4 regions of the Massilia sp. AB1 genome follow, and region 1 is predicted to be linked to each of the others. Evidence: predicted binding sites of a transcription regulator. Region 1 holds the regulator's gene; each other region holds the start of a gene.
What was found. The regulator LexA, encoded in region 1, represses DNA repair genes until DNA is damaged. The targets are predictions, from matches to a motif close to ACTGTATNNNNATACAGT.
Positions count from the first base shown of each region.

Region 1 (7,820 bases):
GATTGTAAGGGCGGTTGAGGCTGAGGGAGTATTCGCGTTACCATGCAGCATTCCCTCACTCTCGACCGTCCCATGAAGCGTTTTCTCGTCGTAGCAAGTCTGCTGTTCTGCTCCGTGGCCCACGCCGATCCGCTGGCCGACGCCCACGCCCTGTTCGCCAAAAAAGCCTATCCCGAAGCCCTCCAGGCCTATACCAAGCTCGCCAATGCCGGCAATGTCGAAGCGCAGCAGGCGCTCGGCCAGATGTACTGGTATGGCGAAGCGGGGCAGGTGGACGAAGCCAAGGCCAGGGAATTGTTCAAGAAAGCGGCCGCGAAAGGCAACAAGATCGCCGCCGCCTCGCTGGACGTGATGGACCAGCGCGTCAAGCGCCGCACGGAGATCGATTACTGGATCAGGGAGTACGACGGCGCGGAACTCAAATCGGGCGAATTCCGCTGCCCGGCGCCGCGCATTCCGGCGATGTCGAAGCTGAATGACGAAATCGACCGCGTCAGCGGCGCGGTGGCGACCTGGCAGAACTGCTACAACAAGTTCGTCACGAACCTGAACGCATCCTCGCCGCTGTCGAAGAAGATCCCGGCGGATATCGCCAAGCTGATGAACAAGCAGGAGACCGATGCGGCGCACGCTCACCTGGAGCGGGTGCGCGAGAACCTGGCGGAGGAAGCGAAGGTGAGTTCCAAGCTGATCCTCGCGGACTTCGCGGCCTGGCGTGCGGCGACCGAGGCGTATGTGTCGGAGCACAACGCGATGATCAAGCAGAATAAATAAGGTGGGGAGCTGAAGGGGCCGGAGTTAAGTTTCCGGCTGCTCGGGGAAACTTGGTCCCGGCCCCCGCCGGGACCCAAGTTTGCAGGGCAGTGTTATCGCAGCCGACGCGATCAGTGCCAGCTACGCATCAAGCCAACCGCCAGGCCCTCGAGCGCGAACTCGTCGCCCGGCTCCACGCGAATCACCTTGAAATCCGGATTCTCCGGCAGCAGCTCGACGGTCTCGCCCGTCTTGCGGTAGCGCTTGACGGTGACTTCTTCACCGAGGCGGGCCACGACGATCTGGCCGTTCTTGGCGCTGTCGATCTTCTTGACCGCCAGGAAGTCGCCGTCGCAGATGCCCGCATCGCGCATCGACCACCCCTTGACCTTCAGCAGGAAGTCCGGCCGCGCCGAGAACATGGCGGCGTCGACGCTGTAGGTGGCTTCCACGTGTTCCTGGGCCAGGATGGGCGAACCGGCGGCCACGCGGCCGACCAGGGGCAGGGACATCATGAGCGCAGGCGGCGGCATGGGGATCTGTTCGGCGCTGGCGCCGACCAGGCGGATTCCGCGCGAAGTGCCCGGCGAAATCTCGATCGCGCCTTTGCGCGCCAGGGCCTGCAGGTGCTCCTCGGCGGCGTTGGCCGACTTGAAGCCCAGTTCCGCCGCGATTTCGGCGCGGGTCGGCGGGAACCCGGTGTTGTCGATCGCTTCCCTGATCAGGTTCAGGATCTGTTCTTGCCTTGCAGTGAGCTTGAGCATGTCGTGCGGCTGGATAGTTGTAGGACCAGACTGTATTTTTATACAGTATTTCGCAAGACGCAAGGGAAAACAGGAATATTTTTAGGGCGGGAGCGGCCGCGTTGGTTTTTTCCACGCGCACCGCTCCCGCGCGCCCGGCTGCCCTGGCCGCCGGGTACGAAGCCTCAGCTTACCACTCGCAGCCTTCTTCGGTGTAGTCGAAGTATGCGGTCTGCTGGCCGGTGGTGATCATGTAGCCGCGGCAAGTGAAGGTCTGCGAACCGACCTGGGTGGTCATGGCGGAGTCCGAATAATAAACCCGGGTCCAGGTGCTCGAGGGCCAGGCGTAGGCCGCTGCGGATACCGTGATCGCCAATACTGCAACGTACAGTTTCTTCAGTTTCATATTGTCTCCAGGTGTGTGCGACATGTCGTTTCTTAGGCTGAACTTGTGTTCAGCCAGGACATGCTAGCACCGCACATGAAACAAAAATGATGTGAGAATTCACATTCTTGCATATTATGCAGCAGCCATCTTTTCGCACGGGCGTGGGAAAAGCGAAGGCATCCGGGACCGACCGGTTGCCTGCGGCTTGTGCACGTGTTACCATAGCAGGCTTTCCCTTCCCACACTCGTCTTGACGCCGAGGTGGGCATTTGTTTAAACGTCCTCAAGGAGTGTTGCATGCGTCATTATGAAATCGTTTTTATCGTCCACCCGGACCAGAGCGAACAAGTTCCGGCGATGATCGAGCGTTACAAGACCACGGTGACCAGCCGCGGCGGTAACATCCATCGCGTGGAAGACTGGGGCCGTCGCCAGATGGCTTACCAGATCCAGAAGCTGCCGAAGGCTCACTACATCTGCATGAACATCGAGTGCGACAACGAGACCCTGGTCGAGCTGGAAACCGCATTCAAATTCAATGATGCTGTCCTGCGTCATCTGACCGTTAAGATGAAGAAAGCTGAAACCGCACCGTCGCCGATGATGAAGTCGGTCCAGCGCGAAGACGCAGCCAAGAGCCACCGCGCAGAAGCAGCAGCCGCTGCCCCGGCCGCAGCTGCCTAAGTTTTTCTCCAGGAATTCGTAGTAAACGGAAGTAGTGAACCAGCTCGAGCTCGAAGCGACCATCGCCGAGCGTGATGTCCTGCGCTACACCCCGGCCGGCGTACCCATCGTGTCCGCCATCCTGATGCACAGTGGGCAGCAGGAAGAGGCCGGCGTCGCAAGGCAGGTCGAGTTCGAGATCCCCGCCTTCGCCGCGGGTGAGATCTCGGGCAGGTTCGGCAGCGCGGAACTCGGCGCCAGCTACCGTTTCAGCGGATTCCTCGCAAAGAAAAACCGCAACAGCAAAGCCCTGGTGTTTCACATCATTGATTTTCAAGCCGCCTAAGCGGCACTAGATAGATACAGGAGCCTCAAAATGGCATTCGGTAAAAAGTTCGACAAAAACAAAGCTAAAGAAAAACTCAAGCGCAAACAGCAGAACCCGCTGTTCAAGCGCAAGAAGTTCTGCCGCTTCACCGCCGCCGGCGTGGAACAGGTGGACTACAAGGACGTCGACACCCTGAAGGACTTCGTCCAGGAAAACGGCAAGATCATGCCGGCACGCCTGACCGGCACCAAGGCGCACTACCAGCGCCAGGTCGACACCGCGATCAAGCGCGCACGCTACCTCGCGCTGCTGCCGTACACCGACCTGCACAACGCCTAATCGTCGGCCACGACAGTCAGATATCCTGGAGATAAAACATGCAAGTTATTCTGTTGGAAAAAGTAGTCAACGTCGGCAACCTGGGCGACGTCGTCAAAGTCAAGGACGGTTACGCACGTAACTTCCTGATCCCGCAAAAGATGGCACGCCGCGCGACCCAGTCGGCTGTGGCCGAGTTCGAAGCCAAGCGCGCCGAACTGGAAAAAGCCGCCGCTGAAAAGCTGGCTGCTGCCCAGGCGCAAGGCGACAAGCTGAGCGGCATGACCGTCACCATCGCCCAGAAGGCGGGCGTGGACGGCCGTCTGTTCGGTTCGGTCACCAACTTCGACATCGCCGAAGCTCTGAGCAAGCAAGGCTTCCCGGTCGAGAAGTCGCAGGTTCGCCTGCCGACCGGCCCGCTGAAGACCACCGGCGAATTCCCGGTGGCCGTCGCCCTGCACACCGATGTGGTCTCGGAGATCACCATCGCCGTCGTGGGCGAAGCAGCCTAAGCTGTTGTTGTATAAAAGAAAAAAGCCGGGTTCGCCCGGCTTTTTTTATTGGCAAGATTCACCAATTATTTCAGCCGCGTGACCGGAGCAGGTATAATGCCGCCCATGAATTCCGCACCCGCCGATCCGCAAATCGAATCCCTGCGCATCCCGCCGCACTCCATCGAAGCAGAACAGTCCGTCATCGGCGGCCTGCTGCGCGATAACGCGGCCTGGGACCGCATTGCCGATTTCATGCATGCGGACGACTTCTACCGCTACGACCACCGCATCATCTTCGAACAGATGATCCGCCTGATCAACTCGGGCAAGCCGGCGGACGTGATCACGGTCTACGAGGCCTGCAACCAGCTCGGCAAGGCCGAGGAAGTGGGCGGACTGCAATACCTGAACGCGATGGCGCAGAACACGCCGTCGGCGGCCAACATCCGCCGCTACGCCGAGATCGTGCGCGACCGCGGCATCCTGCGCAAGCTCATCACCGTCGCCGACGAGATCTCCGGCAATGCCTTCAATCCGCAAGGCAAGGAAGTCAAGCAGATGCTCGACGAGGCCGAGTCCAAGATCTTCGCGATCGCGGAGCAGGGCGCCCGCGGCGCCCAGGGCTGGACCGCGGTGCAGCCGCTGCTGACCCAGGTGGTGGAGCGCATCGACGAACTGTATTCGCGCGAGAACCAGGGCGAGATCACCGGCGTGCCGACCGGCTTCATCGACCTCGACCGCATGACTTCCGGCCTGCAGCCGGGCGACCTGGTCATCGTGGCCGGCCGTCCGTCGATGGGCAAGACCGCGTTCTCGGTCAACATCGGCGAGAACGTCGCCATCGAAGCGGGCCTGCCGGTCGCCGTGTTTTCCATGGAAATGGGCGGCGCCCAGCTGGCCATGCGTATGCTGGGCTCGGTCGGCCAGCTCGACCAGCACCGCCTGCGTACCGGCCGCCTGAACGACGAGGACTGGCCGCGCCTGACGCACGCCATCCAGAAGATGAACGACGCCCAGCTCTACATCGACGAGACGCCGGCGCTGAACCCGATCGAGATGCGCGCACGCGCGCGCCGCCTGGCCCGCCAATGCGGCAAACTGGGCCTCATCATCGTCGACTACCTGCAGCTGATGCAGGGCAGCCAGCCGGGCGACAACCGCGCCTCCGAGATCTCGGAGATTTCGCGTTCGCTCAAGGGCCTGGCCAAGGAATTGCATTGCCCGGTCATCGCGCTGTCCCAGCTGAACCGCTCGCTGGAACAACGCCCCAACAAACGTCCCGTCATGTCCGACTTGCGCGAATCCGGCGCTATCGAACAGGATGCGGACGTGATCATCTTCCTGTATCGCGACGAGGTCTACAACCCGGACTCGCCCGACAAAGGAACCGCCGAGATCATTATCGGCAAGCAGCGTAACGGTCCTATCGGCGCGATTCGCCTGACCTGGATCGGCCAGTACACCAAGTTTGGCAATTACAGCGGTAACCTCGCCATCTACCAGGGCGATTAAGCCGTCGAATACTTTGCCGCTGCCGACCGGTCCAGCGGTTTCGAAGTCCCAAGAGATTCACAACGGAGAACAATATGTTTGGACGCCTGATGCCCCAGGAGGGCAAGTTTTTTGATCTGTTCAACCAGCACGCCGCATTGTGCGTGAAGGGTGCGCAGGAAATGGTTGGCCTGATGACCAACTTCGACGACCTGGAAAACCGCACCCACGCTGTGGAGAGCATCGAAAAACAGGCTGACAAGATCACCTACGCCTGCGTTGACCTGCTGCACAAGACCTTCATCACCCCGCTCGACCGCGACGACATCCACAAGCTGATCACCCGCATGGACGACATCCTCGACATGATGGAAGACGCGGCCCAGACCATCTCGCTGTACGACCTGCATGCGGTGACCCCGGAAGCCAAGCGCCTGGCCGAGCTGTGCCTGTCGGCTTGCCTGAAGGTGCAGGACGCTGTCGCCCTGCTGCACGACATGGGCAACGCCCAGAAGATCGTCGCCATCTGCGAAGAGATCGACCGCTTCGAGTCCGACGCCGACCACGTGATGCGCGCCGCCATGTCCAAGCTGTTCCGCGACGAGCCGGACGTGCGCAACCTGATCAAGATGAAAGCCATCTACGAGATCCTCGAAACCGTCACCGACCGTTGCGAAGATGTCGCCAACATCATCGAAGGCATCATTGTCGAGAACGCGTAACGCGGCCACAGAACAAGAATAACTATGGAAACTCTACACATCAGCATTTACGTGCTGGGCATGCTGGTGCTGCTGGCGCTGGTGTTCGACTTCATGAACGGCTTCCACGATTCGGCGAACGCGATCGCGACCGTCGTCTCGACCGGCGTCCTGAAGCCGCAAACCGCAGTCGCCATGGCTGCGTTCTTCAACTTCATCGCGATCTTCGTGGTCAGCATGAAGGTGGCGCAAACCATCGGCAAGGGGACCATCGATCCGCATGTGGTGGACCACTATGTGATCTTCGGCGCCCTGGTCGGGGCCATCGTCTGGAACATCATCACCTGGTACTACGGCATTCCGTCCTCGTCCTCGCACGCGCTGATCGGCGGCCTGGTCGGCGCCGCGGTGGCCAAGTCCGGCACCGGCGCCCTGATCTCGGCGGGCCTGATCAAGACCGTGATGTTCATCGTGCTGGCGCCGCTGCTCGGCTTCGTGCTCGGCTCGGTCATCATGCTGATGGTGTCGTGGATCTTCGTGAAGTCCACCCCGCGCAAGGTCGACGTGTGGTTCCGCCGCCTGCAACTGGCCTCGGCCGCCGGCTATTCGCTGGGCCACGGCGGCAACGACGCGCAAAAGACCATGGGCATCATCTGGATGCTCCTGATCGCGGCAGGCTACACCAGCCCGACCGATGCGCTTCCGCCGACCTGGGTCATCATCTCCTGCTATGCGGCGATCAGCTTCGGCACGCTGTTCGGCGGCTGGCGCATCGTCAAGACCATGGGACAGAAGATCACCAAGCTCAAGCCGGTCGGCGGCTTCTGCGCCGAGACCGGTGGCGCCATGACCCTCCTGATGGCCAGCTTCTGGGGCATCCCGGTCTCGACCACCCACACCATCACCGGCGCGATCGTCGGCGTGGGCGCCTCGCAGAAGGCTTCGGCCGTGCGCTGGGGCGTGGCGGGCAACATCGTCTGGGCCTGGATCTTCACCATCCCGGCGTCGGCCTTCATGGCGGCGGTGGCGTGGTGGATCGGCACCCACATCATGTAATTCCCGGCTGGTCCGGTACGAAAAAGCGGAGCGCAGGCTCCGCTTTTTTTTCGCCTGTCGCGCAATCGCCGCAGTGTGCATACTTCTTTACATTTTTGCTAACGCTAGTAGTAATATTACACAGTGACCGCTGGCCACCGCTGCCGCCGGTACTGAAGCCTCGCTATGAAGGCAGCGCAGACAAAAATACAGAGGAGACACAATGTTCGATGCACGTAGTTTCACTTCACGGCTGCGAGTGCTTGCCGCTGTGCTCGCCGCAGGCGGCCTGCTGGCCGGGTGCGGCGGAGGAGAGGATTCCGCCGTGTCCGGCATGTCCGCCAACCGCAGCCTGGCCGGCACCACCGCGGCAGCAAGCAGCGAAGCGCTGGCGCCCGGCAGCATCCGCGTCCACTTCCGCCGCGTCCAGAACGATACCGCCGAGTGGGGCGTGTACTCCTGGGACGGCCCGCAAAACCCGAGCACGGCCTGGATCACCACCCGCTTCATGTTCACGAAAACGGACGGCTTCGGCGGCTACGTCGACATCCCGCTGGCCGCGGGCAAGAGCGCGTTCTGGTTCCTGGTCACGGACGGCAACGGCACCAAGAACTGCGGCAATGACCAGGGCGCGGCCCTGAACGCCGACGTCTGGCAGAAAGGCCAGGAGATCTGGCTGCTGGAAGGCGACTGCACGATCTACAACTCGCCGCCGGCGATCAGCTTCGGCAACCTGTCCAGCGCCAGCGCCCACTGGCTGTCCGCGCGCCACCTGGCCTGGCCGGGCGTGCCGTCGAGCGGCAGCTACCGCCTGTATTACGCGCGCGAAGGGGGTCTGGGCTCCGGCATCGAGGGCGTCACCGGCGCCGACGGCAGCTTCGCGCTCCAGCCGGCGAGCCTCCCCGA
Region 1 is NZ_JAGKSG010000004.1:77,479-85,298, forward strand. It holds gene J8847_RS03960 (SEL1-like repeat protein) at 73-774, shown strand; gene lexA (transcriptional repressor LexA) at 885-1,517, opposite strand; gene J8847_RS03970 (DUF6289 family protein) at 1,687-1,902, opposite strand; gene rpsF (30S ribosomal protein S6) at 2,182-2,568, shown strand; gene priB (primosomal replication protein N) at 2,603-2,893, shown strand; gene rpsR (30S ribosomal protein S18) at 2,924-3,214, shown strand; gene rplI (50S ribosomal protein L9) at 3,253-3,705, shown strand; gene J8847_RS03995 (replicative DNA helicase) at 3,802-5,199, shown strand; gene J8847_RS04000 (DUF47 domain-containing protein) at 5,274-5,900, shown strand; gene J8847_RS04005 (inorganic phosphate transporter) at 5,925-6,935, shown strand; gene pulA (pullulanase-type alpha-1,6-glucosidase) at 7,249-7,820, shown strand, end outside.

Region 2 (7,820 bases), on a different contig from region 1:
TCGCGGTGATGTTCATCGACCTGGACCGCTTCAAGCTGGTCAACGACACCCTCGGCCACGTCAAGGGCGACGAGCTGCTGCAGCAGGCCGCGCGCCGCCTCAAGGGCTGCCTGCGCAAGGGCGACACCCTGGCGCGCCAGGGCGGCGACGAATTCACCATCGTGCTGCCGGAACTGCGCGACCGGGACGACGCCCGCGTCATCGCCGACAAGTTCCTGGAAACCCTGCAGGAGCCCTTCGACCTGGACGGCCACGAAGTGCACATCTCGGCCTCGATCGGCATCGCGATCTACCCGAGCGACGGCGAATCGATCGACGAGCTGCTGCGCCACGCCGACATCGCGATGTACCAGGTCAAGGCGCTGGGCAAGAACGGCCACAGCTTCTACCACACCTCGATGCTGGACGTGTCGCACCAGAAGATCGCGCTGGAGCAGGCGCTGCGCCGCGCGCTGGAGCAGGACGAGCTGGAGATGTACTACCAGCCGCAGATCGACGCCATCACCTCCCGCATCGTCGGCGCCGAGGCGCTGATGCGCTGGAACCACCCGACCCGCGGCCTGCTGTCGGCCGGCGAGTTCCTGCCTTTCGCCGAAGAGAACGGCCTGATGCTGCCGATCTCGGACTGGATGATCGGCGCCCTGTGCCGCGACATGCTGCAGTGGAAGGCGGTCGGCGGCGGCAACGTGCGCCTGTCGCTCAACCTGTCCCCGCAATACCTGGACCGCGGCGACTTCTTCGAGAAGATGCGCGGCGCCCTGGTGCGCTACGGGATCGCCCCGGGCCAGATCGAAGTCGAGATCACCGAGAACATCTGCATCCGTAACCCGCAATACGCGATCGAGCAGCTCAACAAGCTGTGCCAGCTGGGCGTGTCGGTCGCGATCGACGACTTCGGTACCGGCTATTCGTCGCTGTCCTACCTGCACCGCTTCCCGATCCACACCGTCAAGATCGACCAGTCCTTCGTGAAGGAGATCCACGAGGAGAACGGGCACTACCCGGTCATCCTGGCGATCATCTCGATCGCGCGCGGCCTGGGCCTGAACCTGATCGCCGAAGGCGTGGAAACCGAGGAACAGGCGCGCTACCTGCGCTCCAACGGCTGCCTCACCATGCAGGGCTACCTCTACTACCGTCCGATTCCGCTGCAGGACTTCATCGGCGCGCTGCGTGCGCAGTCCGCTCCGAATTTGCGCGCTGTCCAGGCGTAAGCAGCCATGCTCGATAGTCCCAGTCATCCCAGCGACGCGCAGGAGCGCCATACGGCCGAATTCCTGCGCGTGAAGGGCTTGGCCGAGCGCGGCGTGACCCAGGCCCAGCACACGCTGGGCTTCATGTACGTCAACGGCCAGGGCGTGCCGCGCAACTACGAGCTGGCGGTGGCCTGGTACCGCATGGCGGCGTCCGCGGGCCTGGAGCAGGCCCAGTACAACCTCGGCGTGATGTACCAGAAGGGCCAGGGCGTGGAGCACGACTTCGGCCAGGCCGCCTACTGGTACCGCCGTGCGGCCGAGCAGGGCTATGCGCCGGCGCAGTACAACCTGGGCTGGCTGTATGCGAAAGGGCAGGGCGTGCCGAACGACGTGCAGCAGGCGCTGCACTGGTTCAGCCAGGCCGCCGAGCAGGGCGAGCCGGGCGCGCAGCACAACCTGGGCATGATGTACGAGACCGGCAAGGGCGTGCCGCAAGACCTGGACGCCGCCCTCGACTGGTACCGGCGCGCCGCCGAACAAGGCTATGCGCGCTCGCAGTTCAGCCTGGCGCTGCGCGCGGATACCGGCCAGGGCATGCCGCGCGACACCTTCGCGGCGCTGGACTGGCTGCGCAAGGCTGCCGACCAGGGCTACGCGCCGGCCCAGTTCAACCTCGGCCTGCGCTACGACAAGGGCCAGGACCTGCCGCAGGACAGCGAGCAAGCGATCCTGTGGTACGGCCGCGCGGGCGAGCAGGGCCACGCCAGTTCGCAGTTCAACCTGGCCCTGATCTACGACAGCGGCCACGGCGTGCCGCGCAACGAGCAGCTGGCCCTGGGCTGGTATCTGCGCGCGGCCGAGCAGGGCCATGCGGGCGCCCAGGACAACCTCGGCATGCGCTACGAGCACGGCCAGGGCGTGGAGCGCGATCCGGCCCAGGCGCTGCACTGGTACCGCCAGGCGGCGGAGCAGGGCCTGCCTTCGGCCCAGTATCACCTTGGACAGCTGTACGACAGCGGCAACGGCATTGCGCAGGACGTGGAGCAGGCGGCCGCGTGGTACCGCAAGGCGGCCGAGCAAGGCCATTTGCGCGCCCAGTTCGACCTCGGCCTGCGCTACGAGGGCGGGGTCGGCGTGCCGCAGGACAGCGCGCAGGCGCTGGCCTGGTACCGGCGCGCCGCCGCGCAGGATTACGCGCCGGCGCAGTACATGGTCGGCGCCCTGCTCGACCGGATGGAGGACAGCGATCCGCGCGAGGCGGCCGACTGGTTCCACAAGGCGGCCGACCAGGGGCATTCGCTGGCCCAGTTCGAGCTGGGGCTGCACTACGACTGCGGCAAGGGCGTGGAGCGCGACTACGAGGCGGCGCATTTCTGGTACCTGTGCGCGGCGCGCCAGGGGCATGCGCGCGCGCAGTACAACCTGGGCGTGATGTACGCGGCGGGGCAGGGGGCGCAACGCGACCTGGTGGAGGCGTATGCCTGGCTGCACCGGGCGGGGAGCGCGGGCGTGGCGCTGGCGGCGAGTTACCTCAAGAAGATTGCGGGGCGCATGGAGCCGCAGTTGCTGGCGCAGGCGCAGCGCTTGGTTTGATACCTTGGTGGTTTGCATGCGCCCACGCAACCCCTTTGATGTCCCGCATTTGAACCACTAAAACCCCCCCCACCCCAGCCGAACACCACCCCCACCGCGTTATACTGTATGCCCATACAGTCAAGCCAGCGCGATGGAACTCACCGACAAGCTCGAAATCCTGGCCGACGCCGCCAAATACGACGCTTCCTGCGCCAGCAGCGGCGCGCCCAAGCGCGGCTCGGAAGGCAAGGACGGCCTGGGCGCCACCACCGGCATGGGCATTTGCCACAGCTACACGCCCGACGGCCGCTGCGTCTCCCTGCTCAAGATCCTGCTGACGAACTTCTGCATCTACGACTGCCAGTACTGCATCAACCGCCGCAGCTCCAACGTGCCGCGCGCTCGTTTCGCAGTCGAGGAAGTGGTCAAGCTGACCCAGGATTTTTACCTGCGTAACTATATCGACGGCCTGTTCCTGAGCTCGGGCATCATCCGCTCGGCCGACTACACGATGGAACAGCTGGTCGCCGTCGCGCGCCAGCTGCGCGAGGTGCACCAGTTCCGCGGCTACATTCACCTCAAGACCATTCCCGACGCCGACCCCGCCCTGATCGAGGAAGCGGGCCGCTGGGCCGACCGCCTGTCGGTGAACATCGAGCTGCCCACCCACGACAGCGTGACCCGCCTGGCGCCGGAAAAGAACGTGCACACGATCAAGCTGGCGATGGGCTCGATCCGCCGCAAGCTCGACGAAAAGGCCGAGGAACCGAAGGCGCCGAACTTCGCTCCGGCCGGCCAGAGCACGCAAATGATCGTGGGCGCCGACGCCAGCGACGACCACACCATCCTCAACACGGCGCAAACGCTCTACGGCAGCTACAAGCTCAAGCGGGTCTATTACTCGGCCTTCAGCCCCATCCCGCAAAGCCCGAAAAGCGTGCCGGCCGCGCCGCCGCCGCTGCTGCGCGAGCACCGCCTCTACCAGGCCGACTTCCTGCTGCGCGGCTACGGCTTCACCGCCGGCGAACTGATGCCGGCCAGCGGCAACCTGGCCCTCGACATCGATCCCAAGCTGGCCTGGGCGCTGTCCAACCGCGAGCATTTCCCGATGGACCTGAACCGCGCCGACGCCAGCATGATCGCGCGCGTGCCCGGCATCGGCTTGCGCAACGCCAAGCGCCTGGTCGACCTGCGCCGCCTGCGCCGCATCCGCTGGGAAGACCTGTCGCGCCTGCGCTGCAGCCTCAAGAAGCTGGCGCCTTTTGTCGTCACGGCCGACTACAAGCCGGCGCAAGGGGCGGCGGAGTCCAGCATCCTGCGGCGTCACCTGGCCGACCACCAGCCGGCGCAGCAGATGAATCTCTGGCCGGAGTTGCAGGCGGCATGAACGATCCGAGCGCCACCCACGCGGTACTGCAGGGGCGCTCCCTGCAGGTGGCGAGCTTCGCCGAATGGCGCGAGGCGGCGCGCGAACTGCTGCGGGCGGGCGTGCCGCCGGAAGCGGTCACCTGGGGCTCGCCGGGCGACGATCTGTTCTCGGGTGCGCCAGCGCCCGGAACGCCCCCGCATAATGCGGCTATCCAGTTACAGGAACCGAAACCGGCACCGCACTTGCCGCGCTCGCTGCTGGAGATGCTGCAGACCGCCGCCTGCTATCGCGAGCCTGAGCGCTGGGCTTTCCTTTACCGGGTGCTGTGGCGCTGGCAGCAGGGCGAGCACGACGTGCAGTCGCCCGCCGACCCGGACGGCGCGCGCCTGCACGCCATGGTCAAGGCGGTGCGCCGCGAGGAGCACGACATGCACGCCTACATCCGATTCCGCGAGCGTCCCATCGAGACCGGCGCCCCGCGTTTCGTGGCCTGGTTCGAACCGCGCCACGACGTGCTGCCCCAGGTCGCCGAACATTTCGTCAGCCGCATGGGCAAGGTGAGCTGGATGATCGCGACCCCGGACGCCAGCGTGCTGTGGGACGGCCACACGCTGCACAACTGCGGCCCCCTGATGTCCAGCGCCGCCGACCTCGACGACAGCGGCGAAGCGCTCTGGCTCACCTACTACCGCAGCATCTTCAATCCGGCGCGCCTGAATACCTCGGTCATGCAGAGCCACATCCCCTCGCGCTTCTGGAAGAACCTGCCCGAAGGCGCCCTGGTGCCCTCCCTGGTGAGCCAGGCCGGCCTGGGCGCGCGCCGCATCGGCCAGGTGCAGGCGGTGGGACGGCGCAGCGGCGCCACCATCCCGATCGCGCCCGAGGACGCCCAGCCCGAGCGCCAGCAGCCGTCCAAGCTGGACGAATGCCGCCGCTGCGAGCTGTGGCAGCACGCGACGCAAGCGGTTGGCGGGGCAGGTCCGAAGCGCGCCAAGATCATGATCGTGGGTGAACAGCCGGGCGACCAGGAAGACCTGGCCGGCGCGCCCTTCGTGGGACCGGCCGGCAAGCTGCTCGACCGGGTGTTCGAGCAGGCCGGGCTGGACCGCCAGACGGTCTACCTCACCAATGCAGTCAAGCATTTCAAGTGGGAGCCGCGCGGCAAGCGCCGCCTGCACAAGACCCCGGTGCAGCGCGAGATCGAGGCCTGCCACTACTGGCTGGAGAAGGAACTGGCGGCCTGCAAACCCAAGGTCATCGTGGCCATGGGCGCCACCGCCCTCAAATCGGTCATGCAGTCGGGGAAGGTCACGCTCGGGGACAAGCTGGGCCGGCCGGTGCGCCATGGCGACAGCTGGGTCGTCACCATCTACCACCCCTCCTACGTGCTGCGCGTGCCCGACGAAGCATCCAAGCAGGAAGCCTTTTCCGTCATGGTCAAGGGCTTGCGCTTGGCCCAGGAATTATTGGAGCGTCCTGACGTCCCGGAATCCCCTTAGCACGCTTCTGCCACAACCCGCTGGAACCACAGCACGACCGTTCTGCTTTGAAAGCACGACCGTTCTGCTGTAACTGCCCTTATTTGCAGGCTATTAACGCTTTTGCTCAGCTGTTGCGCCAATGACGCAAGCTCATCAAAAAGTAGTTAGCGTTATGTCTAAATTCTCTCGAAAACTCTCGTCAGGGTCATAGAATTTCCGTACGGCACTAATTATTCAAGGTGCTATGGCCTGTACATACGGCCGCACCATGCCGCCACATGCCGTACAACGACCTGACGAGACCACGATGAATACCCCCTTCCTCCGCCTGCTGCCGGCCTTGACCTTGACCCTGATCGCCATCCCGGCGGTCCACGCCGACGACGCCGTTCCCACGGTTCCAGCCGCCGCGGCAGCAAGCACCGACAGCGCACTGCCGGTCACCGCCACCGTGACCGTCGCCTCGCAATACGTCTCGCGCGGCGTCCGCCAGACCTGGGGCCGTCCCGCCCTGCAAGTCGGCGTCGATTACGTGCGCCCGGACGGCTGGTCGGCCGGCACCTGGGCCTCGACCATCAGCGACCGCTTCGTCGAGGGCGGCAAGGCCGAATGGGACCTGTACGGCGGCTACAGCGGCACCGCCGGCCCGCTCGGCTACAGCGTGATGGCCTACTACTACCTGTATCCGGGCGCCGCCATCAGCGCCACCAATACCAAATTCAACTACGGCGAACTGTCGCTCGGCGTCACCTGGAAGTCCTTCTACGCCAAGTACAACCGCACCATGACCCGCGATTTCTTCGGCATCGTCGACGCGCGCGGCACCGGCTACCTGGACGTGGGCATGAACCACGACCTGGGCGGCGGCTATGTGCTGAACCTGCATGCGGGCGACGGCCGCGTGGCCGGCGCGGGTAACGACTACTGGAACTGGCGCGACGCCAAGGCCGGCGTGACCCGCAGCTTCGACGGCGGCTGGACCGTTGCCGCCGCCTGGACCCGCGCCTGGGGCAAGACCGACGCCTACGACCGCTACACCACCGGCGTGCCGCGCGCCGACGGCCAGCTGGCCATCGCGAATCCGGCCAAGAGCACTTTCACCCTGAGCGTGGCCAAAACCTTCTGACCTGAGGAGCGTCCATCATGAACGAATCGAAGAAGACGCGCGGCGGCCGCATGTCGCTTTCCCTGACCGCCAGGATCTGCGCCACCGCCACCGCGCTGGTGGTGCTCAGCCTGGGCATCACTTCGGCCTTCATCGGCGTCAAGAGCAGCCGCAGCGCCGAACAGTCGGCGATGGACCTGGCGCGCACCTCCAGCCGCGAAGCCGCAGCGGCGCTGCAGAGCCGGATCGGCGCCAACCTGGCCATTCCCGCCACCATGGGCGCGACGATGCGCGCAACCCTGGCCACCGGCGAGCCGCTGGCGCGCACCCAGGTCGCCGAGATGACCAAGGCCGCGCTGCTGAGCTCCGAGGATCTGTTCGGCACCGCCGTGACCATGGAGGCCAATGCGCTGGACGGCAAGGACCAGGAGTTCGCCGGCCAGAAGCCCATGTATGACGACAGCGGCCGCTACATGCCTTACTTCACGCGCAACGGCGCGGGCGGCGTGAATGTCGAGCCGATCATCTTCCCCACCACGCCCGGCGCCAACGACTGGTACGACGTGCCGAAGGCGACCAAGCGCGTCTTCTTCACCGAGCCATATTCGTATCCGGTCAACGGCAAGGACGTGCTGATGGCGTCGATGGTCGTGCCGATCCTCGTCGACGGCCAGTTCAAGGGCACCGCGAGCGCCGACTTCAACGTCACCCAGCTCGGCGCCATCCTGGCCGAGATGAAGGTGGTGGAGGGGGGCTCGCTGGCGCTGGTCACGAACGGCGGCATGTACGCCAGCCACAAGGACCTGGCCCGCGCCGGCAAAAAGGCCGAGGACTTGCCGGCCGCCGCGCTCGACGCGGTCCGCGCCGGCAAGCCCTACGAATACGTGGACGACAAGGGCATGGTGCGCCTGCTGCAGCCGCTGCGCATCCATCCGGACATCGCGCCATGGGCGATCTCGCTGAGCTTCCCGCAAAGCGTGGCCACCGCCTCGGCGCGCGAGCTGACCGGCTTCGCGCTGCTGGTGTCGGTGGTGTGCGCGGTCGCCGCGGCCATCGTCATGTGCATGGTGCTGCGCCGCCTGACCCAGCCGCTG
Region 2 is NZ_JAGKSG010000028.1:7,164-14,983, reverse strand. It holds gene J8847_RS16110 (putative bifunctional diguanylate cyclase/phosphodiesterase) at 1-1,214, shown strand, start outside; gene J8847_RS16105 (tetratricopeptide repeat protein) at 1,221-2,789, shown strand; gene J8847_RS16100 (putative DNA modification/repair radical SAM protein) at 2,923-4,158, shown strand; gene J8847_RS16095 (UdgX family uracil-DNA binding protein) at 4,155-5,639, shown strand; gene J8847_RS16090 (TorF family putative porin) at 5,929-6,747, shown strand; gene J8847_RS16085 (methyl-accepting chemotaxis protein) at 6,765-7,820, shown strand, end outside.
Region 2: the regulator LexA is predicted to act here: its motif matches at 2,893-2,910, upstream of J8847_RS16100 (putative DNA modification/repair radical SAM protein).

Region 3 (7,820 bases), on a different contig from region 1:
ATCGCCGACGCGATCACCTGGACTTCGGGCGGCGCCGTCTCGGGCGTGCCGACCAACGCCAACAAGGCCAAGGTCCTGAACCTGTCGCTGGGCGGCAGCGGCGCCTGCGATTCGACCACCCAGAGCGCGATCAACGGCGCCCGCTCGCGCGGCGCCGTGGTCGTCGTCGCGGCCGGTAACGATGCGATGAACGTCAGCAACGCCAGCCCGGCCAACTGCTCGGGCGTGATCGCCGTGGCGGCGACCGGCAAGACCGGCGGCCGTGCCTCGTACTCGAACTACGGCACCCTGGTCGACGTGGCCGCTCCTGGCGGCGACGGCAGCTACAGCGTGCTGTCGACCCTGAACTCGGGCACCACCTCGCCGGCATCGGACAACTACGCAGGCTACCAGGGCACCTCGATGGCGACCCCGCACGTCGCCGGCACCGCCGCGCTGATGTTCGCCGTGAACTCGGCGCTGACTCCGGACGACATCGAGTCCAAGCTGAAGTCGACCGCACGCGCCTTCCCGGCATCGTGCTCGGGCTGCGGCACCGGCATCGTCGACGCGACCGCTGCGGTCGACTCGGCGCTGGGCGGCGGCGGCACCGGCACTACCCTGGCTGAAAGCGAGTCGAACAACACGACCGGCACCGCCGACCTCGTGACCGTCAGCGGCACCACCGTCAACGCCAACATGGGCAGCTCGACCGACACCGACTATTTCCGTGTCGATCTGCCGGCAGGCAAGACCCTGAGCTCGGTCCTGACCCCGAACGGCAGCTCGGACTACGACCTGTACGTGTACAACAGCGCCGGCACCCTGCTGGGCAAGAGCGAGAACGGCACCGGCTCGGTCGACAGCTACAACACGACCAACACCGGCACCGGCACCCTGGCCCGCTATGTGCGCGTGGTGTACTACAGCGGCGGTACCGGCTCGACCAGCGGCGCCTACACCCTGAAACTGAGCTGGTAAGTCCTGCTCGCCGCGCCGGCAACGGCGATGCGACGACCAACGCGCGGCCTCGGCCGCGCGTTTTTTATTGTGCGCTTCACATGGGGCCAAAGCGACGATGGCTGATTGTTACGGGAAATATTTTGTGAAATTAACGTTCTTCCGAAGAAACGATGTTTTTCAAAAATTTGTGATTTTTGGTGTGGTGAAACAACCGAATTCGCTACGATTTCGGCTGCGTTACCTCTTCCTTTCGCGATAACCTGCACCGTTCTCATCCAGACGTACAGCGTCATCGCTGACGAAACTCAAGGTAAGGAAGAAGATGAAGCGTGCAATGCATCCGGTAATGTTGAAACTCTGCGCAGCAGTCTCGCTGGCCGCAGCCTCGGTCTCGGCCGTGGCAGGCGTCGGCAACGGTAATGTGGTCCCGGGCTCGATGGAAACCGACCGCATCATCGTCAAGTACAAGGATTCGATGCCGGCCGACGCCGCCAAGGGCCTGGCCAGGGCCGCCGCCATGAGCGGCGACCGCAAGGCCAAGCTGGACCGTGCGGGCCAGCAGTTCGGCACGACCGTGAGCGAAAGCCACACCATCTCGACCGGCGCCCACGTGTTCAAGCTGAACGGCAAGCGCGGCCTCAAGGACGTGCAGGCGCTGGCAGCCGAAATGATGGCCCGCGACCCGAACATCGAGTACGCGGAGCCGGACCGCATCATGACCCACATGGCGACCGCTAACGATCCGCTCTACACCCAGCAGTGGCACTACACCGACGCCACCGGCGGCCTGCGCCTGCCGGCCGCCTGGGACAAGTCGACCGGCAGCGGCGTGGTCGTGGCCGTGATCGACACCGGCTACCGCCCGCACGCCGACCTGAGCGGCCAGTTCCTGCAAGGCTATGACTTCATCCGCGACACCTTCATCGCCAACGATGGCAACGGCCGCGACAGCGATGCGAGCGACCCGGGCGACGCCATCGCGATCGGCGAATGCGGCAATGGCCAGCCGACCCAGAACAGGACCTCGAGCTGGCACGGCACCCACGTGGCCGGCACCATCGCCGCGCGCACCAACAACAGCTCCGGCGTTGCCGGCGTGGCCTACAACGCCAAGATCGTCCCGGCCCGCGTGCTCGGCAAGTGCGGCGGCTACACCTCGGACATCGCCGACGCGATCACCTGGACCTCGGGCGGCAGCGTGACCGGCGTGCCGGCCAACGCCAACAAGGCCAAGGTCCTGAACCTGTCGCTGGGCGGCAGCGGCGCCTGCGACTCGACTACCCAGACCGCGATCAACGGCGCCCGCTCGCGCGGCGCGGTGGTGGTCGTGGCCGCCGGTAACAGCGCGATGAACGTCAGCAATTCGAACCCGGCCAACTGCGCGGGCGTGATCGCCGTGGCGGCGACCGGCAAGACCGGCGGCCGTGCTTCCTACTCGAACTATGGCACTTTGATCGACGTGGCGGCGCCTGGCGGCGACGGCGGCTATCCGGTGATCTCGACCCTGAACTCGGGCACCGGCGCACCGGCATCGGACAACTACGCCGGCTACCAGGGCACCTCGATGGCGACCCCGCACGTGGCCGGCACCGCGGCCCTGATGCTGGCCGTGAACCCGGCGCTGACCCCGGACGGCATCGAGTCCAAGCTGAAGTCGAGCGCGCGCGCCTTCCCGGTGGCCTGCTCGGGCTGCGGCGCCGGCATCGTCGATGCCACCGCCGCGGTCGCTGCGGCGCAGGGCGCAAGCGTCGGCACGGCTATGGCGGAAACCGAGGGGAACAACATGATGTCCACCGCCAACCAGGTCACCGCCAGCGGCAGCACCGTGACCGGCTATATCGGCAATGGCGCCGACACCGATTACTTCCGTGTCGATCTGCCGGCAGGCAAGACCCTGTCTTCCTACCTGGCCCCGAACAGCACGGCGAACTACAACCTGTACGTGTACAACAGCGCAGGCGCCCTGATGGGCCAGAGCGTGAACGGCATCGGCATGACCGACACCGTGCACTCGGCGAACACCGGCACCACCACGTCGATTCGCTATGTGCGGGTCGTGTACTACACCGGTACCACCGGCGCCGCCACCAGCGGCGGCAAGTACACACTGAAGCTCACCTGGTAAGCCTTCCGCCGGCTTGCCGGCACGGCAGTGCGCATGGAGCGCGGCTTCGGCCGCGCTTTTTTTGCGCCCGAAGGACCTGGTTCTTCCGTGACAGCTTAGCTTGCAACAATTTAATTTTCAGTCGATACTGTATGCAATTACAGTAGTGTGCCCCGGTCTGGGGCGGCCTCGATGAACGCCCCGGTCCGAAAAATCATCCATTGCGACTGCGATTGTTTCTACGCATCCGTCGAGATGCGGGATGATCCGTCCCTGCGCGGCCGGCCCCTGGCGGTCGGCGGGCGGCCCGACCAGCGCGGCGTGATCGCCACCTGCAACTACGAAGCGCGGCGCTTCGGCATCCATTCGGCCATGGCCACCGCCCAGGCCATGAAGCTGTGCCCGGACCTGCTGGTGATTCCGCCTGCGATGGAGAAGTACCGCATCGCCTCGCGCCAGATCATGGACATCTACCGCGACTACACCGAGCTGGTGGAGCCGCTCTCGCTCGACGAAGCCTATCTCGACGTCAGCGATTCCCCCCACTGCAAGGGCAGCGCCACCCTGATCGCGCAAGAGATCCGGCGCCGCATCCTCGAGACCGTCGGCATCACCGCCTCGGCCGGCGTGGCGCCCAACAAGTTCGTGGCCAAGATCGCCAGCGACTGGAACAAGCCGGACGGCCTGTTCCTGGTGCGCCCGGAGGAGGTGGACGCCTTCGTGGCCGCGCTGCCCGTCAAGAAGCTCTATGGCGTGGGCAAGGTGACGGCGGAAAAGATGAACCGCTTGGGCCTGCAGACCTGCGCCGACCTGCGCGGCTGGAGCATGGACCGCCTGCACGAGCACTTCGGCAGCTTCGGCGCGCGCCTGTACGACCTGTCGCGCGGTGTCGACCACCGCCCGGTGAACACCTCGCGCGAGCGCAAGTCGATCAGCACCGAGGAAACCTATACCCCGGACGTGCCCGACCTGCCGGCCTGCCTGAAGCTGCTGCCCGAGCTGGTCGAGCATTTGCTCGGCCGCATCAAGCGCGCCGGCGCCGAAAAATTCATCAACAAGCTGTTCGTGAAGATCAAGTTCGCGGACTTCCAGCAGACCACGGTGGAGTGTGTTGGCTATGCGCCACATATTCCGACCTACGCCCACCTGATGGAAACCGGCTGGCTGCGCGCCGCCAAGCCGGTGCGCCTCCTCGGCGTCGGCGTCCGGCTGAGCGACGCGGAAATCGTCGAGCAGCTGCGCCTGTTTGACGACCTGACAACATAAAAATTTTTTCCGGCATTGACGCTTGGCATCGGCGTAGAATGTCGTTCCCTTGAAATACTGAAACAATCGGATAACAGCGTATGTGGTTCAAGAATCTCCAGATTTATCGCCTGCCCGCTCCCTGGGCATTCAACCCGGAACAGATGGAAGAAGCGCTCCAGCCGCAGGCGTTCACGCCTGCCAGCAGCAACGAGCTGCTGCGCCAGGGCTGGGATTCGCCGCGCGGCAACGGCAAGCTGGTCCACGTGGTCAACAAGCAGATGCTGATGATGCTGGGCACCGAGAAGAAGCTGCTGCCTTCGTCGGTCATCAACCAGGTGGCCAAGGCCAAGGCGGCCGAGCTGGAAGAGCAGCAGGGCTTCCCGCCGGGTAAGAAGGCGATGAAGGAACTGAAGGAACGCGTGGCCGACGAACTGCTGCCGCGCGCCTTCTCGATCCGCAGCAACGTCTGGGTCTGGATCGACCCGGTCAACGGCTGGCTGGTGGTCGACGCCGCCAGCCCGGCCAAGGCCGACGACGTGGTCAAGCTGCTGCTCAAGGCGGTCGACCGCATGCCGCTGGAATCGCTGCGCGTGCAGCGCTCGCCGGTGGCCGTGATGACCGGCTGGCTGGAAGCCGACGAAGCGCCGTATGGCTTCACCATCGACCAGGACACCGAACTGCGCGCCACCGGCGAAAGCCGCGCCGCGGTGCGCTACGTGAAGCACACCCTGGAGCCGGACGACATCCGCCGCCACATCGCCGCCGGCAAGCAGTGCACCCGCCTGGCCATGACCTGGAACGACCGCATCAGCTTCGTGCTGACCGAGTCGCTGGCGATCAAGGGCGTCAAGCCGCTGGACGTGATCAAGGAAGGCGAAGCGCCGACCTACAGCGACGACGAGCGTTTCGACAACGACATCGTGCTGATGACGGGCGAGATGGCCAAGCTGCTGGCCGACGTGGTGGAAGCCCTCGGCGGCGAAGCCAAGGCCTAAGCGCCCATCGCCATTGCTGCGCCGGCGCTCCTGCCGCCGGCGCGCTCACTTCTCCGCCGCGACCTCGTCGCTCGTGGCCGGTTCCTTGCCCGCGCCTTCCGGCTGTGCATCCGAATAAGTCGGCCCTTGCCGGTGCTTGTGCGGAGCCGGCTTGCCCTCCAGAGGCGGCAAGGCCCTGGCCTGCTCCAGGTCTATCCCCGCGATCTCCGCCACCCGGCGTCCGTAATCCTCGTCGCAATGCCACAGGTGCCAGACCATGCGCAGCTGTATCGGCTGAGGACATTTCTTGAGATCGCCCCCGACGTTGTTCACCAGTTCGTCGCGCTCCCAGTCCTGGAAGGTCCGGTAGCGTTCGCCCGCCTGCCGGTAGTCGTCGGCCGTGCGGCTGGTCTGGTAGCGGCCCAGGTGCCCCTCGACGTACTGGTGGTAATCGTGGGCCGGCTGCGGCGCTTCCCGGTAGCCGCCCATGATGCTGGGCTCGTAGTTGATGTGCTTGTCCTCGCCGCGGTTGTCGACGTAGTAGGCCATCTGGCCGTCGCGCTGGTTGGTGCGCGCCATCGCGTTTTCCTGGGGTGCGTTGATCGGCAGCTGGAGGTAGTTCGCGCCCACGCGGTAGCGCTGGGTGTCCGAATAGGACAGGGTGCGTCCCTGCAGCATCTTGTCGTCGGAAAAATCGACGCCGTCCACCAGCACTCCGGTGCCGAAGGCCGACTGCTCGGTCTCCGCGAACACGTTGTCCGGATTCTTGTTCAGCACCAGGCGGCCCACCGGCAGCAGCGGGAACTTGTCCTCCGGCCAGCGCTTGGTGTCGTCGAGCGGATCGAAGTCGAGCTCGGGATGTTCGCCGTCGCTCATGATCTGCACGCAGAATTCCCATTCCGGAAAGTCGCCGCGTTCGATCGCCTCGTAGAGGTCGCGCGTGGCATGGCTGGTGTCGTGGGCCTGGATCTCGGCGGCTTGGGCTGCCGTGAGGTTGCGCACGCCTTGCTTGGGCTCGAAGTGGAACTTGACCAGGTGGGCCACGCCCTGGTCGTTGACCAGCTTGTAGGTGTTCACGCCCGAGCCTTCCATCTCGCGGTAGTTGGCCGGGATGCCCCAGGGGCTCTTGACCCAGGTGACCATGTGCAGGGCTTCCGGGTGGCTGCAGATGAAGTCGTAGAAGCGCCAGGGCTCCTGCTGGTTGGTGACGGGGTCGGGCTTGAAGGCGTGGATCATGTCCGGAAACTTGATCGCGTCGCGGATGAAGAAGACCTTCAGGTTGTTGCCCACCAGGTCCCAGTTGCCCTCGACGGTCTTGAACTTGATGGCGAAGCCGCGCGGATCGCGCGCCGTCTCGGGCGATTCCTTCGCGCCGATCACGGTGGAGAAGCGCACGAACACCGGGGTCTGCACGCCGGCCTCGATGAGCACGCGGGCGCGCGTGTACTTGCCGGCGGGTTCGCCGCCGATCGTGCCGTAGGCTTCGAACACGCCGTGGGCGCCGGTGCCGCGCGCGTGCACCACGCGTTCCGGAATCCGCTCGCGGTCGAAGTGCGTGATCTTTTCGATGAACTGGTAGTTCTCGAGCGTGGCCGGCCCGCGTTCGCCGACGGAACGCATGGACTGGTTGTCGCGGACCGGGTGTCCCTGGCGGGTGGTCAGCGTAGGTCGCTGCTCGCTCATTGCGCTCTCCTCTTTCTCGGACGGTGGAAGAGGGCAGTATAGGAAGGGCAAGCGAAGGGCAGCGCGCGGCTGCCCTAGGGAAAAGGCTGGCTTAGAGCTGCTGGAACACGCCGGCGGCGCGGTTCTTCTGGACGTTATCCCATGGGAAGACCTGGCCGTTCATGGCGACGTAGACGCCGGCCGGCAGGGTCTGGGCGACGCCGCAGGCGAAGCCCAGGTTGAACAGGGCGTCCGAGTTGGCGATTTCGTAGGGGATCATGGCGCCGGTCAGCACGATGGTCTGGCCGAGATTGGCCGCGCCCAGCACCGCCGCGGTTTCGCGCATGGTGTCGGTGCCGTGGATGATGACGATGGCTTTCTCTTGCGCACCCTGGCAGGCGGCCAGCACGCGCTGGCGGTCGGCGTCCTGCATGTCGAGCGAATCGAGCAGCGGCAGCACGTCGAGCGCGACGGGCACCGTCATGCGGCTGCGCTTGATCACTTCGGGCAAATGGCTGTCGGAGAAGCCGAGCACGCCGTTCAGTTCGTTGTAATGCTTGTCGAAGGTGCCGCCGGTGGCGATGAGTCGGAGAGTCATATCGGTTAATGAAGGTTTATCAATGCGGTGAAAAAAGGTCGTTCATGATAGCCGCAAACGGGTATGTATCTGTGTGTGACTGCGCTAGAATCGTCCGGATCGGATGAGTACACTGCTTCCTTTTCCCCCTTCTTACCTATTTCTCCCATGAAAGCCGTCGCACCAGGAACCGTCATTTTCCACCGCCATCGGGGCTACGGCGTGATCACCCACGTCAACCTCCTGACGGGCTGGATCACGGCGCGCTTCGGCAGCGAATCGCGTCCGCTGGACCTCAATTTGTCGAGCGACG
Region 3 is NZ_JAGKSG010000020.1:28,554-36,373, forward strand. It holds gene J8847_RS13160 (S8 family peptidase) at 1-960, shown strand, start outside; gene J8847_RS13165 (S8 family peptidase) at 1,289-3,067, shown strand; gene dinB (DNA polymerase IV) at 3,239-4,312, shown strand; gene J8847_RS13175 (recombination-associated protein RdgC) at 4,393-5,289, shown strand; gene J8847_RS13180 (catalase) at 5,335-6,951, opposite strand; gene J8847_RS13185 (asparaginase domain-containing protein) at 7,043-7,528, opposite strand; gene J8847_RS13190 (L-asparaginase) at 7,676-7,820, shown strand, end outside.
Region 3: the regulator LexA is predicted to act here: its motif matches at 3,194-3,211, upstream of dinB (DNA polymerase IV).

Region 4 (7,820 bases), on a different contig from region 1:
CTGCACGTGTACCCGGACAATGCAAGTGCGATCGCGCTGTATGAGTCGCTGGGCTATGTGGCGCGCAGGACCTTGCAGCTGACCAGGGTGACGGCGCCGGAATGAGGTCGGTCATCAGCGAACAGGTGACCTGTCCTTTTGCCGCAATACCCGTAGGGTGTGGACGGCTCGTGAAATGCCCCACTGGGGCATTTCACTCCACGCGGTGATAGTTGACGGCGAAATAATGCGGCATGAAATCGGAGCCCCTTAACAACCGGTAATCGGCAGATCACCAGGCGCAGCACTGGAACCGATAACTATCGCCGCGGGGGCGGGAACCCCCCCCACGCTACGATGACGCCGGCGATTCATCCAAACAAACCATGCAAGTACCAGCGCGGCGCGGCATCCTCGCCCGAGCCGACGATGCGCTCGCGGTAGATCCAGTACAGCGTGTGGTCCTCCCCTTCCGCGATGAAGTAGTCGCGCGTCTGGGTCTCGCTCCACCACCCCGCCTCGATGCGCTCCGGGGTCGAGGCCACCTTCAGCGGCGAGCCGTAGAAGGGCCGGTGGTTGCGGATCAATAGCGCGATCGGCTTGGCCAGCAGCCAGGTCGGACGCGGCAGGCTTTGCACGTCGGGCGGCCTGCCGGCCTCGCGCGCCGCCCGGCTCACGCGCTCTTCCACCGGAATCCAGACATTGGCGACCTCGGGGCGGTAGTCGGCCAGCGGCACCGCCTGCAGCACATTGTCCGCGCCCAGGCGCGCCACCAGCAGCTCGATCATGCGCAGCCGGTCTTCCTCGGTGCCGCCCGGCTCGGGGAACAGCGACTCGCTCGGCGGCGCCATGGCCCGCATCTGCTGCGCTTCCAGCGCCAGGCCGATCACCGGCGCTTCCAGTTCCAGTTTGCCCAGGCGTTCCTTGAGCAGGCGCACCAGGTGCTCGTCGCGCCAGGTCGGTTCGGCCAGGGCGATCTCCAGCGCCGTCGGCGGACGCGCCACCCGGCCGCGCTCGTGCTCCAGCAGCAGGCGGATGCGCTCCACCGCCAGCTGGCGCGCGCACAGCCAGCCGGTGAGCTGCAGCACCAGGTGATGGGCGCCGGCCAGCAGCAGGTCGGCCTGGTCGATGCGGTCGAACAGCTCCAGCCGCGCCTGGAAATGCTCGGGCGGCGCGATCCACTCGAACAGCTCGGGACTCAGGCCATAGGCCGCATCGACCAGGTCGAGCAGCGCGCGTCCGCAGCGGCGCTGCAGGCCGGGCCGCGGCAGGCGCCGCAATTCTTCCAGGCGCTCGCAGCCGATGCCCTCGAACCAGGACGCATAGGTGCGTGCGGGCGGCAGCAGCACCACCGGCAGCCGGTCGAGGCGGCGCGTGAGCGAATCCATGCGCACGGCCCGTCCCGCATTGCGGCGCGCCAGCAGCCAGGCCCCGCGCGCGGTGGGCGCGCAGCTGATGCAGGCCGTAAAACCGAGCGCGCGCAGGTTCTCGCGCACCCGCGCGCACAGCCGGCGGATGCCGCCGAACAGGCGCAGGCTGGCGCCTATGTCCAGCAGCAAGGTGGCTTCCTCGGCCTGCGCCACCTGCGGCGTGTACTGCAGCATGCTCATCGCCACCGCCTGCAAGGCCTCGGCCTCGCGCGCGGGATGGCGCTCGTGCAGGCGCGCCTCGGGCATCAGCATCAGCACGCCGCCGCGGCGCATGCCGGGCCGGACCCCGGCTGCGCGCGCGGCGGGCGACATCGCCAGCACGCGCTCCTGCTCCAGCACCACGCTGCCCGGGTCACTGGACCAGTTCGGGCTGAAGACCTCGAGCGGTAGCTGGGGCAAATACAGGCCGATCCACAGACGCATGGCGTTGGAGAAGAGAAGGAGTCAAGGGAAGGAACAGCGGCGCGTCGCGCTGCGGTCCCCGGCGTTTGAGAAAGTCGATGTGCATGCCGCCCGCCGCCGGCCGCAGGGCAAGACGCAGTGGCGCGGGCGATGCGTCCTGCGCCGCGGCCAGCGGACGGAGCATGAAAAACAGGGTCTCGCCGGCCTGCGCCGCCAGATGCAGGCGGCGCAGGCTGTCGCTGCGCACGTGATTGGTCCAGAACAGCAGCGCCCCGCAACTGCCGCTGCGCAGCACCTGTTCCGCCGCCCACAGCGCATCCGCCGTGCGGCTGCTGCGCAGCCACAGCAGGTGTGCTGGGTCCAGGCCGAGCGCGGCCAGCGCCAGCGCCTGGGGCGGATGGGGCGGCTGCAGCAGCACGATGCGGCGTGCGGCGCACTGCGCCAGCGCGGGCTGCAGCAGGCGCATTTCGCCGATGCCGGGCTGCTGCAGCATCAGGTCGGTCAGGGTGCCGGTGGGCCAGCCTCCGCCGGGCAGCTGGGACGACAGGGCCGCGTGGCCGGTGTCGACGCAGCGGGTGCCGGCATGCGCCAGCTGCGACGCCAGCCACAGCGAAGGGTGCAAAGCCTCCGGCGCAACATTGGTGTTGGTTGTTAGCATAGTTGTGCCGGTAGAAATACTGTATAAATATACAGTACTATCTGAGCCGGAGTTTGGCAAGGTATATTCATTTTGAACATACCAGTTGGGTATTTGGTATTGATAAAACTTAAACTCGCGCCAGCCCAGCATCAAGGCAAAAGATGAAATAATGCGGGCTCATCTATTTCCGCTTCAGCAATGACTTCACTGCTCCGTCTGCCGGGAGGCCGCCCATGAATCCTGTCGATCTCGTCGGCGCCGTCCTGTTCGCCCTTGCCCTGGTCCACACCTTCTCCACCAAGGCCTTCCACGCCCTGGCCCACCGCTATCCGCGCCATGCCGGCCTGTTCCACCTGCTGGGCGAGGTCGAGGTGGTGTTCGGCTTCTGGGCCTTCGTCCTGATCGCCGTGATGGCCCTGATGGGCGGAGGCGCCGCGGCCATCGGCTATGTGGAGTCGCGCCAGTACACCGAGCCGCTGTTCGTGTTCGTGGTCATGGTGATCGCGGCCTCGCGCCCGGTGCTGGACGCCGTGCGCGCCCTGCTCGGCCTGCTGGCGCGCCTGGCCCCGGTGCGCACCGAGGTGGCGCTGTGCTGGCTGGGCCTGGCGCTGGTGCCGCTGGCCGGTTCCCTGATCACCGAGCCGGCCGCGATGACCCTGGCCGCCCTCACCCTGGCCCCCATCGTGTTCCGTCCCGGCATGCCGGAATGGGGCAAGTACGCCGCCCTCGGCGTGCTGTTCGTGAACGTGTCCATCGGCGGCACCCTCACCTCCTACGCCGCGCCGCCGGTGCTGATGGTGGCCGGCACCTGGGGCTGGGACAGCGTCTTCATGCTCACCCACTTCGGCTGGCGCACCGCGCTGGCGGTGGCCATCAACGCCACCGTGGCCACCCTGCTGCTGCGCCGCCACCTGGCCCCACAGGAAGCCGCCAGCACCGAAGCCGCGCCGCTGGCGGTATCGATGATCCACATCGCCTTCCTGGCGCTGGTGGTGCTGCTGGCCCACCATCCGGTGCTGTTCATCGGCCTGTTCCTGCTCTTCCTCGGCTTCACCACGGCTTACCAGCGCCACCAGGATCCGCTGATCCTGAAGGAAGGCCTGCTGGTGGGTTTTTTCCTGGCCGGCCTGGTGGTGCTGGGCGGCATGCAGCAATGGTGGCTGCAACCCCTGGTGTCGAGCCTGGGACCGACCGCGCTGTTCTTCGGTGCGCTCGGCCTGACCGCAATCACGGACAATGCAGCCTTGACCTACCTGGGGTCCCTGATCACCGGCCTGAGCGACCATGCCAAATACATGCTGGTGGCGGGCGCCGTGTGCGGCGGCGGCCTGACCGTCATCGCCAATGCGCCCAACCCGGCCGGCGCGGCCCTGCTGCGAAAGGGCTTTGCCGACGAATCGATCGGGGCCGTGGGCCTGTTCCTGGGCGCGCTGCTGCCCACCTGCGTGGCGGCGCTGTTCTTCCTGATCTGACATCGAGAACGGAGGCGGTAATGGACGACGACATTCTGGTCAGCAAGGCCGGCACCATCGAACGCTGCTGCCGCCGCGCCCGCGAAGAGTACGCGAAGGAACCGGCTACCTTTACCGAAGACATCACGCGCCAGGATGCGGCCACGCTCAACGTGATCCGCGCCTGGGAAGCGGCGATCGAGATGGGCGACTACGTGATCGGCAATGCCCGCCTCGGCCTGCCGCAGGACGAGCGCGAAGTCATCACCCTGCTGGCCGAACACGGCTGGATCGAGGCCACCCTGGCCGAAGACCTCAAGCGCACCGGCGAATTCTGCCGCGCCGAATGGGATTACCAGCAAGCGCCCCTGCCAGCGCTAGTGACCATTATCAAGCGCGGACTGGACGATTTCGGCGTTTATGCCGCCGCCTTGCTCAGCGGGGCCCGCACTCCCACGGAGTGAAGGGGTGGCGCGTCGGACACGCGCTAACTGGTATCATGGCGCGTTTCCGGACTTCGATCCCGACGCCGCCTGACACGCTCTAGCGGTGCAACACCTACTTACCAAAAGCAAGAAATGACCACACCGACCAATTTGCCCTCCTTCTGGAGCAGGATCTCGATCGCCTTCGGCGCCTTCTTCAAGTCGCTCGGCGATGCCGAGTTCGCCGCGCGCGTGCGCGATGACAGCGTCGGCCCGGTGGCCGCACCGGCTCCTGTGGCGCCAGCCCCGGCTCCCGCTCCAGCGCCTGCCCCTCTGCGCGCTCCGACGCCGGATTCCGCCCTGCAACTGTTGAGTCTGTTCCAGCGCGAAGCCCGCCTGATCGACTTCACCCAGGAAAACCTGAGCGCCTATTCCGACGCCGACATCGGCGCCGCCGCCCGCGTCGTGCACGAAGGCTGCGCGCGCGTGCTGCGCGAGCACTTCACCATCGAACCGGTACGCAACGAGAACGAAGGCGCCCGCATCACCCTGGAAGAAGGCTTCGACGCCGCCAGCGTGCGCCTGACCGGCAACGTGGTCGGCCAGGCCCCGTTCAAGGGCACCTTGAGCCACCGCGGCTGGCGCGCGTCCAAGGTCACCCTGCCGCAACTGGCCGAGAAGCACGATGCGCGCGTGCTGGCCCCGGCGGAGGTGGAACTGTGACCCAATCGAACGAAGATGCGCGCTATGCCATCGGCATCGACCTGGGCACCACCCACAGCGCCCTGTCCTATGTCGACCTGCAGGCCAGCGACGGCGAGAAGACCGCGGACGGCGTCCTGCCCGTCCCGCAGCTGACCGCGCCCGGCACGGTCGAAGCGCTGCCGCTGCTGCCCTCCTTCCTCTACCTGCCGCACCCGGACGAACTGGCGGCGGGCGAGCTGGCCCTGCCCTGGAGCACGGGCGGCGAGGCTTCCGGTGCGATTGCAGGTGAATTTGCGCGCAGCCGCGGCGCCACCACGCCGATCCGCCTGGTGTCCTCGGCCAAGAGCTGGCTGTGCCATCCCGGCGTGGACCGCCGCGCCGCCATCCTGCCGCACGACGCGCCGGAAGAAGTCGAGCGCGTCTCTCCCTTGGCGGCCTCCACCCGCTACCTGCAGCACCTGCGCCAGGCCTGGAACGCGGCGCATCCGGAAGCGCCTTTCGAGCAGCAATCGGTCACCGTCACCATCCCGGCCTCCTTCGATCCGGCCGCGCGCGAGCTGACCGCCGAGGCGGCCCGCCAGGCCGGCTTCGCGCCCACCCTGCTGGAAGAGCCGCAGGCGGCCCTGTACAGCTGGATCCAGGGCAGCGGCGGCCGCTGGCGCAAGCAGGTACAGCCGGGCGACATCATCCTGGTGGTCGACGTCGGCGGCGGCACCAGCGACTTCTCCCTGATCGCGATCCTCGAGCGCGACGGCAAGCTGGAACCGCATCGCGTGGCCGTGGGCGACCATATCCTGCTGGGCGGCGACAACATGGACCTGGCCCTGGCCCACCTGGTGGCACGCAAACTCTCGGCCAACGGCACCCAGCTCGACGCATGGCAGATGCGCGCCCTCACCTACGGCTGCCGCAGCGCCAAGGAAGCCCTGCTGGCCGACGCCAACGCCACCACCTGGCCGATCGTCGTGCCGAGCCGCGGCTCGAAACTGATCGGCGGCTCGATCCGCACCGAACTCACGCGCGAGGAAGTCACCACCTTCATCACCGACGGCTTCTTCCCGCGCGTGGAAGCCTCCGCACGCCCGGCGACGCGCGCACGTGCGGGCCTCACGCAAATCGGCCTGCCCTATGCGCAGGATGCGGCGGTCACCCGCCACCTGGCAGCCTTCCTGGCGCGCCAGGCCGGCGCCACCGCCGAACTGGAAGGCTTCAGCGGCCGCGTGAATGCCGAGCACAGCTTCCTCCACCCGAGCGCGGTGCTGTTCAACGGCGGCGTGTTCAAGTCGAACATCCTGGCCCAGCGCGTGATGGACACCATCAACGACTGGCTGTACATGGAAGGCGCGCAGCCGGCGCGCATGCTGGAAGGCGCCGACCTGGACCTGGCGGTCGCGCGCGGCGCGGCCTATTACAGCTACGCGCGGCGCGGCGGCGGCGTGCGCATTCGCGGCGGCACGGCGCGTTCCTACTACGTCGGCGTGGAATCCTCGATGCCGGCCATCCCCGGCATGGAGCCGCCGATCGAGGCGCTGTGCGTGGCGCCCTTCGGCATGGAAGAAGGCAGCGAACTCGAACTGCCGGGCCAGGAATTCGGCCTGGTGGTCGGCGAGCCGGTGCACTTCCGCTTCTTCGGCTCGACCACGCGCCGCCAGGACCGCATCGGCGAAGTGCTGGAATTCTGGGGCCCGGACGAGCTGCAGGAGCTGAACGAGATCCAGGCCACCCTGCCGGCCGAGGGCCGCGTGCCGGGCGACGTGGTGCAGGTCAAGCTGCACGCGCTGGCCACGGACACCGGCACCCTGGAACTGGCCGCTGTCTCGCGCGACGGCCAGCGCTGGAAGGTGGAGTTCGACGTCCGCACCGGTCCTGAAGGAACGTGACCTACCTCGTCGGCATCGACCTCGGCACCACCAACACGGTGCTGGCGTTTTCCAACAGCGGCGGCAAGGCCGGGAACATCGAGCTGTTCTCCATAGCCCAGCTGGTCGCGCCCGGCGAAGTCGCTGGGGCGCCGCTGCTGCCCTCGATGCGCTATCACCCTGCGGATGGCGAGCTCGCGCCCGGCGAGCTGCAGCTGCCCTGGGCGCAGGACGACCCGGCCGGCGTTGCCCAGGTGGCGCTGGGAAGGCTGGCGCGCGTGCTCGGCGCCGCCACGCCGGGACGCCTGGTGGCCAGCGCCAAGAGCTGGCTCTCGCATCCGGGCGTGGACCGCATGGCGCCCATCCTGCCCTGGGGCGCGGAAAGCGATGTCGCCAAGGTCTCGCCGGTGGCGGCCAGCGCCAGCTACCTGGCGCACCTGCGCGCCGCCTGGAACACGCGCTTCCCCAAGCAGCCGCTCGAACGGCAGCAAATTGTCCTGACTGTCCCCGCATCCTTCGACGAAGGCGCACGCGCGCTCACGCTGGAGGCGGCCAGGCTGGCTGGCTTGCCCACGGTGCGCCTGCTGGAGGAACCGCAGGCCGCGCTCTACGACTGGCTGTACCGCCACCGTACGACGCTGGCGCAAGACCTGGGCGGCGCGCGCCTGGTGCTGGTGGCCGACGTCGGCGGCGGCACTACCGACTTCAGCCTGGTCAAGGTGGAGCTGCAGGATGGCGAGCCCAGCCCCACCTTGACGCGCATCGGTGTGGGCAACCACCTGATACTGGGCGGCGACAACATGGACCTGGCGCTGGCCCATCTCATCGAAAGCCGCATGGCGGAGCAAAGCGGAGAAGCGCGCACGCGCCTGTCCGCCGCGCGCCTGGCCCAGCTCACCGAACGCTGCCGCGCAGCCAAGGAGCAGCTG
Region 4 is NZ_JAGKSG010000012.1:27,173-34,992, forward strand. It holds gene J8847_RS09345 (GNAT family N-acetyltransferase) at 1-105, shown strand, start outside; gene J8847_RS09350 (DNA polymerase Y family protein) at 351-1,832, opposite strand; gene imuA (translesion DNA synthesis-associated protein ImuA) at 1,762-2,469, opposite strand; gene J8847_RS09360 (putative Na+/H+ antiporter) at 2,685-3,923, shown strand; gene J8847_RS09365 (DUF86 domain-containing protein) at 3,944-4,366, shown strand; gene J8847_RS09370 (DUF2760 domain-containing protein) at 4,481-5,050, shown strand; gene J8847_RS09375 (Hsp70 family protein) at 5,047-6,912, shown strand; gene J8847_RS09380 (Hsp70 family protein) at 6,909-7,820, shown strand, end outside.
Region 4: the regulator LexA is predicted to act here: its motif matches at 2,488-2,505, upstream of imuA (translesion DNA synthesis-associated protein ImuA).